3 regions of the Streptomyces sp. NPDC054932 genome follow, and region 3 is predicted to be linked to each of the others. Evidence: riboswitches for the same ligand, from Rfam matches in the RefSeq annotation. Region 3 holds a riboswitch; each other region holds the start of a gene.
What was found. A riboswitch is a leader RNA that binds a small molecule or an ion and turns the genes downstream of it on or off. The one in region 3 is predicted to bind cobalamin.
Positions count from the first base shown of each region.

Region 1: linked by a shared signal. The riboswitch ahead of ACWGE1_RS04045 (ribonucleoside-diphosphate reductase subunit alpha) and the one ahead of ACWGE1_RS16685 (CoA-acylating methylmalonate-semialdehyde dehydrogenase) in region 3 are both predicted to bind cobalamin.
Region 2: linked by a shared signal. The riboswitch ahead of ACWGE1_RS17950 (ABC transporter substrate-binding protein) and the one ahead of ACWGE1_RS16685 (CoA-acylating methylmalonate-semialdehyde dehydrogenase) in region 3 are both predicted to bind cobalamin.

Region 1 is NZ_JBSGXU010000008.1:71,746-76,066, forward strand. Features, by position in the region: gene ACWGE1_RS04030 (carbon starvation CstA family protein) at 1-961, shown strand, start outside; gene ACWGE1_RS04035 (CstA-like transporter-associated (seleno)protein) at 958-1,155, shown strand; gene ACWGE1_RS04040 (GNAT family N-acetyltransferase) at 1,264-1,761, shown strand; cobalamin riboswitch at 1,813-1,934, shown strand; gene ACWGE1_RS04045 (ribonucleoside-diphosphate reductase subunit alpha) at 2,079-4,321, shown strand, end outside.
Region 2 is NZ_JBSGXU010000058.1:14,614-18,934, reverse strand. Features, by position in the region: gene ACWGE1_RS17975 (glycoside hydrolase family 18 protein) at 1-45, opposite strand, end outside; gene ACWGE1_RS17970 (DUF4352 domain-containing protein) at 157-684, opposite strand; gene ACWGE1_RS17965 (DUF5959 family protein) at 800-1,213, opposite strand; tRNA gene ACWGE1_RS17960 (tRNA-Trp) at 1,320-1,396, shown strand; gene ACWGE1_RS17955 (hypothetical protein) at 1,701-2,117, shown strand; cobalamin riboswitch at 2,229-2,370, shown strand; gene ACWGE1_RS17950 (ABC transporter substrate-binding protein) at 2,415-3,410, shown strand; gene ACWGE1_RS17945 (FecCD family ABC transporter permease) at 3,407-4,321, shown strand, end outside.
Region 3 is NZ_JBSGXU010000051.1:35,152-39,472, forward strand. Features, by position in the region: gene ACWGE1_RS16680 (short-chain fatty acyl-CoA regulator family protein) at 296-1,693, shown strand; cobalamin riboswitch at 1,791-1,961, shown strand; gene ACWGE1_RS16685 (CoA-acylating methylmalonate-semialdehyde dehydrogenase) at 2,147-3,646, shown strand; gene ACWGE1_RS16690 (acyl-CoA dehydrogenase family protein) at 3,643-4,321, shown strand, end outside.

The DNA.
Region 1 (4,321 bases), on a different contig from region 3:
CATCGGCACCACCGTCGAGTCCGCCTCCCAGGCGGTGACGAACTTCGGCTTCGCCATCTCCCCCGAGGCGCTCACCCAGGCCGCCAAGGACGTCGAGGAAGCCAGCCTCCTCTCCCGCACGGGCGGCGCGCCGACCTTCGCACTCGGAATGTCGGAGATCTTCTCCGCCGTGATCGGCGGCGCGGGCATGAAGGCGTTCTGGTACCACTTCGCGATCATGTTCGAGGCGCTCTTCATCCTGACGACGCTCGACGCGGGCACCCGCGTCGGCCGGTTCATGCTCCAGGACACCCTCGGCAACGTCCACAAGTCCTTCAAGGACGTCAGCTGGAAGCCCGGCGTGTGGTTCGCGAGCGCGATCGTCGTCGGCGGCTGGGGCTACTTCCTGTGGGTCGGCATCAAGGACCCGCTGGGCGGCATCAACCAGCTCTTCCCGCTCTTCGGCATCGCCAACCAGCTGCTCGCCGCGGTCGCGCTCGCCGTCTGCACCACGCTGCTGGTCAAGTCCGGCCGGCTCAAGTGGGCCTGGGTGACGGGCGTGCCGCTGGTCTGGGACGCCACGGTGACCCTCACCGCGAGCTACCAGAAGATCTTCTCCAAGGACGTGAAGGTCGGCTTCTTCGCCCAGCGCGACAAGTACCAGGCCGGAATCGACGCCGACAAGGTCCTGCCTCCGGCGAAGAACATGGACGACATGCACACCGTGGTCACCAACGCCACGGTCGACGGCGTGCTGTGCGCCTTCTTCGCGGTCCTGATCCTGGTGGTCCTCGCGGACGCGGCCCGGACCTGCCTGAAGGCCGTCCGCAACCCGGAGTCGGCGACCCTCTCCGAGGTCCCGTGGACCGAGTCGAAGATCGTCGCCCCCGCCGGACTGATCGCGACCGCCGAGGAGCGGGCGGAGCTCGCCGCGGCGGGCCCGGACGCGGGCGGCGGACACGTCAAGGAGCCGGTGGCGTGAGCACCGTACGGAGCGTGCTGGCCAGGGCCCGGTTCTACGTACGGGAGTTCTCGGGGGAGGCCGCGTACGACCGGTACGTCGCCCACGCCCGCTCCCACGACCCGGACGCGGAGGTCCTCACCCGCCGCGCCTTCGAACGCGCCCGTACGGACGCCCGCGAGGCGGACCCCCGCGAGGGCTTCCGCTGCTGCTGAGCCGCCCCGCACGCCGAAGGCCCCGCCGGATGCTTCCGGCGGGGCCTTCGCGTCGGTGCCGACTTCGAGGACAGCGCCCGCCGTCACCCGTCCTGCACACTCGACCGCATGGACATGACGATCAGGGCGGTGCGGCCCGCCGAGTACGCGGAGCTGGGTGAGATCACGGCGCAGGCCTACCTCGCCGACGGGCATCTGGACTTCAACGAGGATGACGAATACCTGCACGTGCTGCGCGACGTGGCCGGCCGGGCGGCCCGGGCCGAGGTGCTCGTCGCCGAGCGGGAGGGGCGGGTGCTGGGCGGGGTGACCTTCGCCGCCCCCGGCAGCCCGCTCGCCGACATCGCCGCCCCCGACGAGGCGGAGTTCCGGATGCTCGCGGTGGCCCACGGGGCGCGCGGCCAGGGCGCCGGCGAGGCCCTGGTGCGGGCGTGCATCGAGCGGGCGCGGGCGATCGAGGGTGTGACGGGCCTCGCGCTCTCCACCCAGCGCAGCATGGCCGGGGCCCACCGGATCTACGTACGACTGGGCTTCGTGCGCACGCCGGAGCGGGACTGGGCGCCGATCGACGGCCTGACACTCCTCACGTATCGACTCAAGCTGTAGCCACGCCGACACTACATGTGGGGGTTGCCGCAACGGGCCGCCCCCACATGTATGCTCATGCCTGCTGTCGCTGCAGGGGAATCCGGTGCGAATCCGGAACTGTCCCGCAACGGTATGAAGTGTCCGGCTACCGGACGCCAAGTCCGATGACCTGCCTACAGCGTGCCCGGCTCGACCGAACCGGGTGCCGATTCGTCCGGGCCTCGCGGTTGGGCCGGTGGACGCCATGCGGGGGTACGCGTTCTCGTCGCGCCCGCATGCGCCCGCTCGCGCCCCGCCCCGCCGATGACCGGGCCGAGCGAGGGAGAGCTCCCGCCGTGACCATCGCGCCTTCCGCACCGCGCGCCGAGTCCACTTCTGGCGACAACACCGAGGGCCCGGGGGCCACGCTGCTGCGTACCCTCACCGAACTTACGGCGGACCTCCCCGACACCGACCCCGGCCGGGTCGCGGCCTCCGCGCTGCGCGGCCGCAGCTCCGCCGCCGACGACGCCGAACTGCGCGGGCTGGCCACGGAGGCCGCCGCCGGTCTGATCTCCGAGGACCCGGCCTACTCCCGGCTCGCCGCCCGCCTGCTGACGCTGGCCGTGCGCGACGAGGCCGCGAGCCAGGGCTCCACCTCCTTCTCGGCCTCCGTCGAGGTCGGTCACCGCGAGGGCCTCATCGCCGACCGCACGGCCGAGTTCGTCCGCACCCACGCGGCCCGCCTGGACTCGCTCGTCGAGCTCACGCTCGCCGAGGGCGCCGACGACCGCTTCGGCTTCTTCGGCCTGCGCACCCTGCACAGCCGCTACCTGCTGCGCCACCCGATCACCCGTCAGGTCATCGAGACCCCGCAGTACTTCATGCTGCGCGTGGCCTGCGGCCTGGCCGCGGACGACAGCGTCCAGGCCGTGGAGGAAGTGGCCTCGCTGTACCGGCTGATGAGCCGTCTGGACTACCTGCCGTCCTCCCCCACGCTCTTCAACTCCGGCACCCGGCACCCGCAGATGTCCTCCTGCTACCTGCTGGACTCCCCGCTGGACGAGCTCGACTCGATCTACGACCGCTACCACCAGGTCGCCCGGCTCTCCAAGCACGCCGGCGGCATCGGCCTCTCGTACTCCCGCATCCGCGCCCGCGGTTCGCTGATCCGCGGCACCAACGGCCACTCCAACGGCATCGTGCCGTTCCTGAAGACCCTCGACGCGTCCGTCGCCGCCGTGAACCAGGGCGGCCGCCGCAAGGGTGCCGCCGCCGTCTACCTGGAGACCTGGCACGCGGACATCGAGGAGTTCCTGGAGCTCCGCGACAACACCGGTGAGGACCAGCGCCGTACGCACAACCTGAACCTCGCCCACTGGGTGCCGGACGAGTTCATGCGCCGCGTGAACGCCGACGCCGACTGGTCGCTGTTCTCCCCGGCCGACGTGCCCGAGCTGGTCGACCTGTGGGGCGACGAGTTCGACGCCGCCTACCGCAAGGCCGAGGCGGAGGGCCTGGCCCGCAAGACCATGCCCGCCCGCGACCTGTACGGCCGGATGATGCGCACCCTCGCGCAGACCGGCCAGGGCTGGATGACCTTCAAGGACGCCTCCAACCGCACGGCGAACCAGACGGCCGAGCCGGGCACCGTCGTGCACTCCTCGAACCTGTGCACCGAGATCATCGAGGTCACCAACGACGGCGAGACCGCCGTCTGCAACCTCGGTTCGGTCAACCTGGGCGCCTTCGTCGTGGACGGCGACATCGACTGGGAGCGGATGGACGAGACCGTCCGCACCGCCGTGACCTTCCTCGACCGCGTGGTGGACATCAACTTCTACCCGACCGAGCAGGCCGGCCGTTCCAACGCCCGCTGGCGCCCGGTGGGCCTGGGCGCGATGGGCCTCCAGGACGTCTTCTTCAAGCTGAAGCTGCCCTTCGACTCCCCCGAGGCGAAGGCCCTGTCCACCAAGCTCTCCGAGCGCATCATGCTGGCCGCCTACGAGGCCTCGTGCGACCTCGCCGAGCGCAGCGGCCCGCTGCCGGCCTGGGAGCAGACCCGCACCGCCCGCGGTGTCCTGCACCCGGACCACTACGACGTGGAGCTGAACTGGCCGGAGCGCTGGGAGGCGCTGCGCGCCCGTGTCGCCGAGACCGGCATGCGCAACTCCCTGCTCCTGGCCATCGCCCCGACGGCCACGATCGCCTCGATCGCCGGCGTGTACGAGTGCATCGAGCCGCAGGTCTCCAACCTCTTCAAGCGCGAGACCCTCAGCGGTGAGTTCCTCCAGGTGAACGGCTACCTGGTGGAGGAGCTGAAGCAGCTCGGCGTGTGGGACGCCCAGACCCGTGAGGCGCTGCGCGACTCCTCCGGCTCGGTCCAGGGCTTCGGCTGGATCCCGGCCGAGGTCCGCGAGCTGTACCGCACGGCGTGGGAGATCCCGCAGCGCGGTCTGATCGACATGGCGGCGGCCCGTACGCCGTTCCTGGACCAGTCGCAGTCGCTGAACCTGTTCCTGGAGACGCCCACCATCGGCAAGCTCAGCTCGATGTACGCGTACGCCTGGAAGCAGGGCCTGAAGACCACGTACTACCT
Region 2 (4,321 bases), on a different contig from region 3:
GGAGCAGGCGGCGACGGCCATCCTGCCGAGCATGCTGCGGCGCATGGGCTTCCTTTGCGGATGCGGGGAGCGGGGCGTGTGCGCGTGCGCTGTGCATGCCGGAAACTATTGGTCTGGACCAGAGCGGTCAAGGGGGTGGCCGAAACTCGCCGCCCGCTACTGGGGCTGCAGGCTCCACTGGCCGACGTCGTCGGCCAGTCCGCCGTCGAGGGCGAACTGGACCGCGGCCGGGTCGGCGTCCTGCGGGAGCCGGAAGGTGATGAGACCCTCCGCCGTGTCTCCTGGGTCGAGCGTGACGGTGTCCGGGAAGGCCGGTCCGGCAGTGGTGGGGACGCCGAGCCCGGTGAACCGGCGCCCGGTGGTGTCCAGCAGGTGCGCGGCCGGCGCGGGGGAGTCCTGGTAGACGGCCGTCCCGGTGTTCTCCAGGCGGAAGCGCGTCGCGACGAGCCGGTCGGGGCCGGTGGAGCCAACGGGTGCGGCGGGGGTCGCAGGGGCCGCGGGGGTCGCGGGGTCCACCACCTGCGTCAACGTGACGTCGAGCCGCTCACCGGGCAGGCTCCCGGCAAGGGAGATCGTCTCGCCCGAGCCGCCCGGGGACGCTCCCGACAGGGCGGGAGCGAGGAGTGCGAGCGCCACGAGAACGGCCCGGAGTCCCGTGCGGCCGGGTCGTCGGCTTCGGGCCATGACGGAACCTCCCGTTCCACGGCTCCCCTTCCTCACGATCCTCCGCATCCCCGGGCCCCGCCACCCTTCACTGCCAGTGGCTCCTGGAGCGCGGAGCGGTCACCACCTCGTTGGGTCAGGCATCCCGGACCCGGCGGTACTGCCGGCGCAGGTCGTCGACCCAGCCGTGGCCCACGTCCAGCCGGACGCGGACCGAGGAGGCGGAGGCGTCCTCGTCCGCCACGGTGACAACCGGAACGGGAACCGAGAACCGGCGGTCGACCTCGATGCGGATCCCGTTGCCGCGCAGCCGGCGGATGCCTCTGTCGGCGGCCGGTTCATCGAGACCTGCGGCCCAGTCGTCCAGGTCCTCGGGCGAAAGGCGCAGCTTGAGGCGTCCGTTGGCGAAGCCGCTGGTGACGACGATCTCGGCGTCGAGATGGTCGTTGTACGGGGTCGCCCCGGGCCGATGACGGCCGAGCACCGGCAACCGGACACTGCTGTCCTCGGCGACCAGCCGGATCAGGTCCACCCCGGCGTCCTCCACCATGCCCCCCGAAGGCCGCTCCGATCACCACCATCATGCGGGAACGGCCGGATGCGCCCCAAAACAAATGGATCTCCGGGTCCGGCCGTGCCATCGTTGGTCCCACCGAAGGGGCGTAGCTCAGCCGGCCAGAGCACCGGTCTCCAAAACCGATGGTCGCAGGTTCGAATCCTGCCGCCCCTGCCATACGGTCCCGTGCCGGGAAGGAATGAGCCCCGTCGATGATTCGGCGGGGCTCCGCCGTGTTCAAGACCGCCGGCCGGCCCGCTCCCGGGCCGTACCCGTACTGACGCGCCGCTTAAGGGTCATCAGGAGAGAGTGGGGGCTGTCACGTCTTGAGGGGGAAGCGCCGATGTCGATCCGAGTCCGAGGTGGCGACGTCAACGGCGGCGCGAACAGCGTCACTTCGACCGCCGTGCACGCCGGCCGTGGCGCAGGGACGGCAGACGGGCTGCGCCTCCACGAGCAGCCTTCGCCACAGCGCCGTTCCGTGACCCTCTTACGTCTCACCTGCCTCTACGGCGGGGTGTTCATGGTGGCCGGGGCGGTGCTGCTCGCCGTTCTCTCCCTGCTCGCGATGCAAGCCGTGAGCAGGGGCAGCGCGCCGGTCCTTGAGCTGGGATCCGAAACGTCGGTCGTACTGATGACCGGCGACTGTGCGGCGCCAACGCCCGCCGTCGGGTCGGGACCGACGGACAGCGGGCCGCACCCCTGTGCGGCCGGCCAGGGACAACAGGCCTGGGAATCTCCGCTGTTGTTCACACTGCTCGCCCTGGTCGCCCTCGCCGCCCTGTCGATCGCCGCAGGGTACGTGATGGCCAGGTACGCGCTGTCGCCACTGCGGAGCATCACCGACAACGCACGGAGTGCGTGCCGACAGGACGCCCGGTTCGTCCCCCGGACCTGAGAAGCCCACCAACCGACCACCCCGCGGTGGATGCTGCGCAAGGAGCCGGTGTCGGCGTTGCCGCCGCCGGGGTGGCCGCCCCGCGTGACCCCGCAGGGTCGGTTGGCTGGTGCTTTCTGGCAGACTGTCCGTGTTGCCCCAGGCGGTGCAGGACAGGAAACCGGTGTGATTCCGGTGCGGTCCCGCCACTGTGACCGGTCGTCCCCGCGCGGGAGACCGGGAGTCAGACACTGACGCGCCGCCTCTCTCACAGTTCACGTCGACCAGGGGACGCGGATCCCCCGGAGAGGCCTCGTCATGCCGTCGCGTTCCCGCGCAGTTCTGCGCGCACTCGTCCCCTTCGCCCTCCTGATACCCCTGACTGCCTGCGCCGGTTCTCCCGGGGCGGGCGAGGACAAGGCCGCGGAGGAGCCCGCGGCGCCCGGGTTTCCGTACACCCTCACCAACTGCGGTGTGAGCAGCACCTACCAGTCCCCGCCCCGGCGCGCGGTCACCATGAACCAGCACGCCACCGAGCTGCTCCTCGCCCTCGGGCTGGGCGACCGGATCGCCGGGTCCGCGTACCTCGACGACGCCGTGCTGCCCGCGTACCGGCCCGGCTACGACAAGATCAAGGTGCTGGCCGAGGAGTACCCCTCCAAGGAGGTCCTGCTCGGCGCCGACCCCGACTTCGTGTACGGCGGGTACGCCAGCGCCTTCGACAAGGCGCAGGGGCGCGACCGCGAGGGACTCGCCAAGTCCGGTATCGACTCCCGGCTCAACGTGGAGTACTGCACCGAGGGCAAGGTCGGCCTCGACCAGCTCAAGACCGAGATCACCGAGGTCGCACGGACCTTCGGCGTACCGGAGCGCGGCACCCGGCTCATCGAGGACGAGCAGCGCCGCATCGACGCCGTGACCGCCCGCGTCAAGGACGGGCCCCGCCCGTCCGTCTTCGTCTACGACTCCGGCGACGCCTCCGCCTCCACTTCCGGGGGCAACGGCATCGGCAACGAGATCATCTCGCTCGCAGGCGGCACGAACGTCTTCGCCGACCTCAAGGACTCCTTCGGCGACGTGTCGTGGGAGCAGGTCATCGAGCGCCGGCCCGATGTCGTCCTCATCTACGACTACGGCGGCACCCCCGTCGAGGCCAAGAAGCAGCGCCTGCTGAACGACCCGGCCCTCGCCGAGGTACCCGCCGTCAAGAACCGGCGCTTCGTCGTGCTGCCGCTCTCCTCGGCCGTCCTCGGCGTGCGCGTCGCCGACGCCGTCGAGTCCCTGAGCGGTCAGCTCCACCCCGCCGCCCCGTGAGGCTGCGCACCGCCACCGTCCTCCTCGCGCTGGTCGCCGCGCTCGCCGCCGCGGCGGTCGCGGGGCTGGCACTGGGGGCCGTACGGATCGCCCCCGAGCGCGTACTCGACATAGTCGTCAGCGGCCTGTCCGGGGAGCGGCGCACCGGAGCCTTCGCTTCCATCGTCTGGGACGTCCGGCTCCCGCGCGTCCTCCTCGGGGCCGTCGTCGGCGCCGGGCTCGCGGTCGCGGGCACCGTGCTGCAGGCCCTCGTACGCAACGAGCTCGCGGACCCCTTCCTGCTCGGCGCCTCCTCCGGGGCCTCCGCCGGAGCCGTCCTCGTGATCGTCTTCGGTACGGGAGCCTTCGCGTTCGGCATGGGCCTGCCGCTGGCCGCCTTCGCCGGTTCCATGGCCGCCCTCGTCGCCGTCTACGCGATGGCCCGGCGCGGCGGAACGATGACCACCGGCCGGCTCACCCTCGCCGGCGTCGCCGTCCAGTACATCCTGTCCGCCCTCACCAGTCTCGTCCTCGTGCTCTCCGCGCACCCGGACCAGATCCGCTCGGTCCTCTTCTGGACCCTCGGCGGCCTCGGCGGGGCCCGCTGGGACGAACTGGTCCTGCCCTCCCTCGCGCTGGTGATCGGCACCGGCCTGCTCATCGCCCTCGCCCGGCCGCTCGACCTGCTCCTCGCCGGGGAGGAGGGCGCGCGCACCCTCGGACTGGACACCGGGCGCTTCCGGGCCGCCGCCTTCGTCCTCACCTCGCTCGTCATCGGCGTGCTCGTCGCCTACAGCGGGGCGATCGGCTTCGTCGGCCTGATGGTCCCGCACGCCGCCCGGATGGTCGTCGGCGCCGGACACCGGGCGCTGCTCCCCGTGGCCGCTCTGGGCGGCGCGGTGTTCCTGATCCTGGCCGACCTGGTCGCCCGC
Region 3 (4,321 bases):
GCGGCCGCCGAACCCGGCCATGGGCCGAAGCTGAGCAATGCTGCCGAGCCGCCGGGTCGAACTGCCTAGATGGCCGAAATCAGGGCGCGAATCGGGCCAGTCAGTCCTTCTCGGCCACCGTGCCCGGCGGGCCGCAGCACCGACTCTGGCACTGACACTGAGTGCCATCAACCAGGTACATCTGCCAAGCTTTGCGAATCTTCGGCACCGGAATTGCCAAGGTTGCGAAGCCCATCGGCTGCGAAGATCCCCGTATCCTGGCGGCGCGATCGGGGCCGGGCGGCGAAGGAGTGCGGTGAGCAAGACGTACGCGGGGGCGCGGCTGCGCAGGCTGCGCGAGGAGCGGCGGATGACCCAGGCCGACCTGGCCCGGATGCTCGCCATCTCCCCCAGCTACCTCAACCAGATGGAGCACGACTCCAGGCCGCTCACCGTGCCGGTCCTGCTGCGGCTCACCGAGGCCTTCGGAGTGGATCCCGGCTTCTTCTCCGAGCGCGACACCAGCCGGCTGGTCGCCGACCTGCGCGAGGCGCTCGCGAACGAGGTGGCCGAGGCGCGCGTCTCCCCCTCCGACCTGGCGGAGCTGGCCACCCGGATGCCGGCCGTCGCCTCGGTCCTGCTGGACCTGGGCCGGCGCAGCCAGCTCCTCACCGAGCGGCTCGCCGACGCCGCCGACGGGCGGGACGCGGTGACCGACAGCCCGCGTTCACCCCACGAGGAGATCCGCGAGTTCTTCTACCGCCGGCAAAACTACCTCCACGACACCGATCTCGCCGCCGAGGAGCTGGCCTCCGAGATCGGCATCCGCCCGGGGGACGTCGTCCGCGCCCTGGCCCACCGGCTCTCCGAGCGGCACGGGGTCAGGACGGCGACGGACTCCGACCGGCTGCACCACTACGACCCCACCGCCCGGGTCCTGCACCTGTCGAACCGGCTCCGGCCGGGACAGCAGGCGTTCCGGATGGCCACCCAGCTGGCGCTGATCGAGTACGGGACCGAGCTCGACCGGCTGGCCGCCGAGGACTTCCCGCCCGGCTCCCCCGTCCACGCCCTCGCGAGGATCGGCATCGCCAACCACTTCGCGAGCGCCCTCATCCTCCCGTACCGCGCCTTCCACACGGCCGCCGAGGAGTTCCGCTACGACATCGAGCGGCTCACCGACCACTTCGGGATCGGCTACGAGACGGTCTGCCACCGGCTGAGCACCCTGCAACGCCCCAGGCTGCGCGGAGTTCCCTTCTCCTTCGTCCGGGTGGACCGGGCCGGGAACATGTCCAAGCGGCAGTCGGCGACCGGATTCCACTTCTCCCGCGCGGGAGGCACCTGCCCGCTGTGGAACGTGTACGAGGCCTTCGCCGCGCCCGGACGCATCCACGTCCAGGTGGCCGCCATGCCCGACGGGCAGCGGTACTTGTGGACCGCCCGCGCCGTCACCCGGCACCGCGGCGGCTGGGGCGAGCCCGGCAAGACCTTCGCGATCGGGCTCGGCTGCGAGATCCGGCACGCCTCCCGGCTCGTGTACGCCGACGGGCTCGACCTCGACAACACGGCGGCCGCGACCCCCATCGGAATGGGCTGCCGCCTGTGCGAACGGCTCGACTGCCCGCAGCGGGCCGTACCGCCGCTCGGCCGGGCGCTGGCCGTCGACGAGAACAGCAGCACCTTCATCCCCTACCCGGTGGTCACCCGGTGACCATCCGGTGACCGGCACTCAGGACTGAGCGGGCGCCGGTCCCCACCGAAGGCGCGCGGCGGCGGCTCTGGACTTACTAGGACGTCCAACTATATGTTCGTGCCACAAGGTCCGCGGTGCAGGGAAGCCGGTGAGAAACCGGCACGGTCCCGCCACTGTGACCGGGGAGTGTGCTGCCATCCACACGCCACTGACGAGGTCTGTCGGGAAGGCGGGCGGCACGCGGGGATCCGGGAGTCAGGATACCGGCCGCGGATGTTCCGTGTTGTCCACGAGGATGGAGCAGACACGCATGGCACCGGTTTGTACCCACGACCCTGGTGATCCGGCGGAGCGCACGCACACCTTCGCGCGCTCGTAGTCCCACGGCCCTCCCCAACGGCGCACCCCATCGGGTGCCGTCCGCCGGTCCGCCGTGCCATCCCCGGATCCAACCTGACGAGAGCAGGCACCATGGTCCGCGAACTCACCCATTTCATCGGCGGCAAGCACACCACCGGATCCTCCGGCCTCTTCACCGACGTCTACGACCCCAACACCGGCGCCGTCCAGGCCCGCGTCCCGCTCGCGGGGCGGGCCGACACCGAAGCAGCCATCGCGAACGCCGAGGAGGCGCAGGCCGACTGGGGGCAGTGGAACCCCCAGCGCCGCTCGCGCGTGCTCCTGCGTTTCCTCCAGCTCGTCGAGGGTGAACGGGACTCCCTCGCACGGCTGTTGTCCTCCGAGCACGGCAAGACCGTCGCCGACGCCCACGGCGATCTGCAACGCGGCCTGGAGGTGGTCGAGTTCGCCGCCGGTGTCCCGCACCTGCTCAAGGGCGAATTCACCGACAACGCGGGCACCGGGATCGACGTGCACTCACTGCGCTCGCCGTTGGGTGTGGTCGCCGGGATCACCCCCTTCAACTTCCCCGCAATGATCCCCCTGTGGCAGGCCGCACCCGCCCTGGCCTGCGGCAACTCCTTCATCCTGAAGCCGTCCGAGCGGGACCCCTCCGTACCGCTGCGCCTCGCCGAACTCTTCCTCGAGGCCGGCCTGCCGCCCGGCGTGCTCAACGTGGTCAACGGCGGCAAGGAGGCCGTCGACACCTTCCTCGAGGACCCGCGCGTACAGGCCCTCGGCTTCGTCGGCTCCACGCCGATCGCCGCACACATCTACGCCACCGCCGCCGCCCACGGCAAGCGCGCCCAGTGCTTCGGCGGCGCCAAGAACCACATGATCGTGATGCCGGACGCCGATCTCGACCAGGCCGTGGAGGCCCTCATCGGCGCCGGCTACGGCTCCGCGGGCGAGCGCTGCATGGCCATCGCCGTCGCCGTGCCCGTCGGGGAGGACACCGCGAACGCCCTGGTGGCCAAGTTGACGGAGCGCATCGCCACCCTGCGCGTCGGCCGCTCCGACGACCCCGAGGCCGACTTCGGACCGCTGGTCAGCCGGGACGCGCTCGACCGGGTGAACCGCTATGTCGGCATCGGCGCCACCGAGGGCGCCGAACTCGTCGTCGACGGGCGCGGTTTCACCCTGCCCGGACACGAGGACGGCTACTTCGCCGGAGCAACCCTCTTCGACCGTGTGACCCCGCAGATGCGGATCTACCGCGAGGAGATCTTCGGCCCGGTGCTGTGCGTCGTACGGGCCGCCGACTACGAGGAAGCCCTGCGCCTGCCCACCGAGCACCCGTACGGCAACGGCGTCGCGATCTTCACCCGCGACGGCGACACGGCACGCGACTTCACCCGGCGGGTGGGCGCCGGCATGGTCGGCGTCAACGTGCCGATCCCCGTCCCCGTCGCCTACCACACCTTCGGCGGCTGGAAGCGGTCCGGCTTCGGCGACCTGAACCAGCACGGCCCCGACTCGATCCGCTTCTACACCCGCACCAAGACCGTCACCTCGCGCTGGCCCTCGGGGGCCAAGGAGGGCGCGAGCTTCACCATCCCGACGATGGGATGAGCCCGGTGACGACCACGCTGACTGCCGATCAGCTCGCCCTCGCCGAGGTCACCCTCGACTTCACCCAGGAGCAGATCGGCCCGTACGCCGTCACCTGGGACCAGGACAAGCACTTTCCGCTGGACGTGATCCGCAAGGCGGCGGACCTCGGACTCGGCGGCGTCTACGTCCGCGAGGAGCACGGCGGCTCCGGGCTCAGCCGCAGCGACGGCGTCCTCGTCCTCGAGACCCTCGCCACCGGATGCCCCTCCATCGCCGGGTACCTCTCCATCCACAACATGGTCGCCTGGATGATCGACCGGTACGGGGATCCGGCCCAGCGGGCCCGCTGGCTCCCGGACCTGTGCACCGCCCGGTCGCTGGGCAGCTACTGCCTGACCGAACCCGGCGCCGGGTCCGACGCCGCCGGACTGCGCACCCGGGCCGAGCGCACCGGTGACGGCTACGTACTGACCGGCGTCAAGCAGTTCATCTCCGGCGCGGGCGCCTCCGACGTCTACATCGTCATGGCGCGCACCGGCGGCGAGGGCTCGGGCGGCATCTCCGCCTTCGTCGTCGAACGCGGAGACCCCGGGGTCTCCTTCGGCCCGAACGAGCGCAAGATGGGCTGGAACGCCCAGCCCACCTGCCAGGTGGTCCTCGACAGGGTGCGCGTCCCCGCCGACCGTCGGCTCG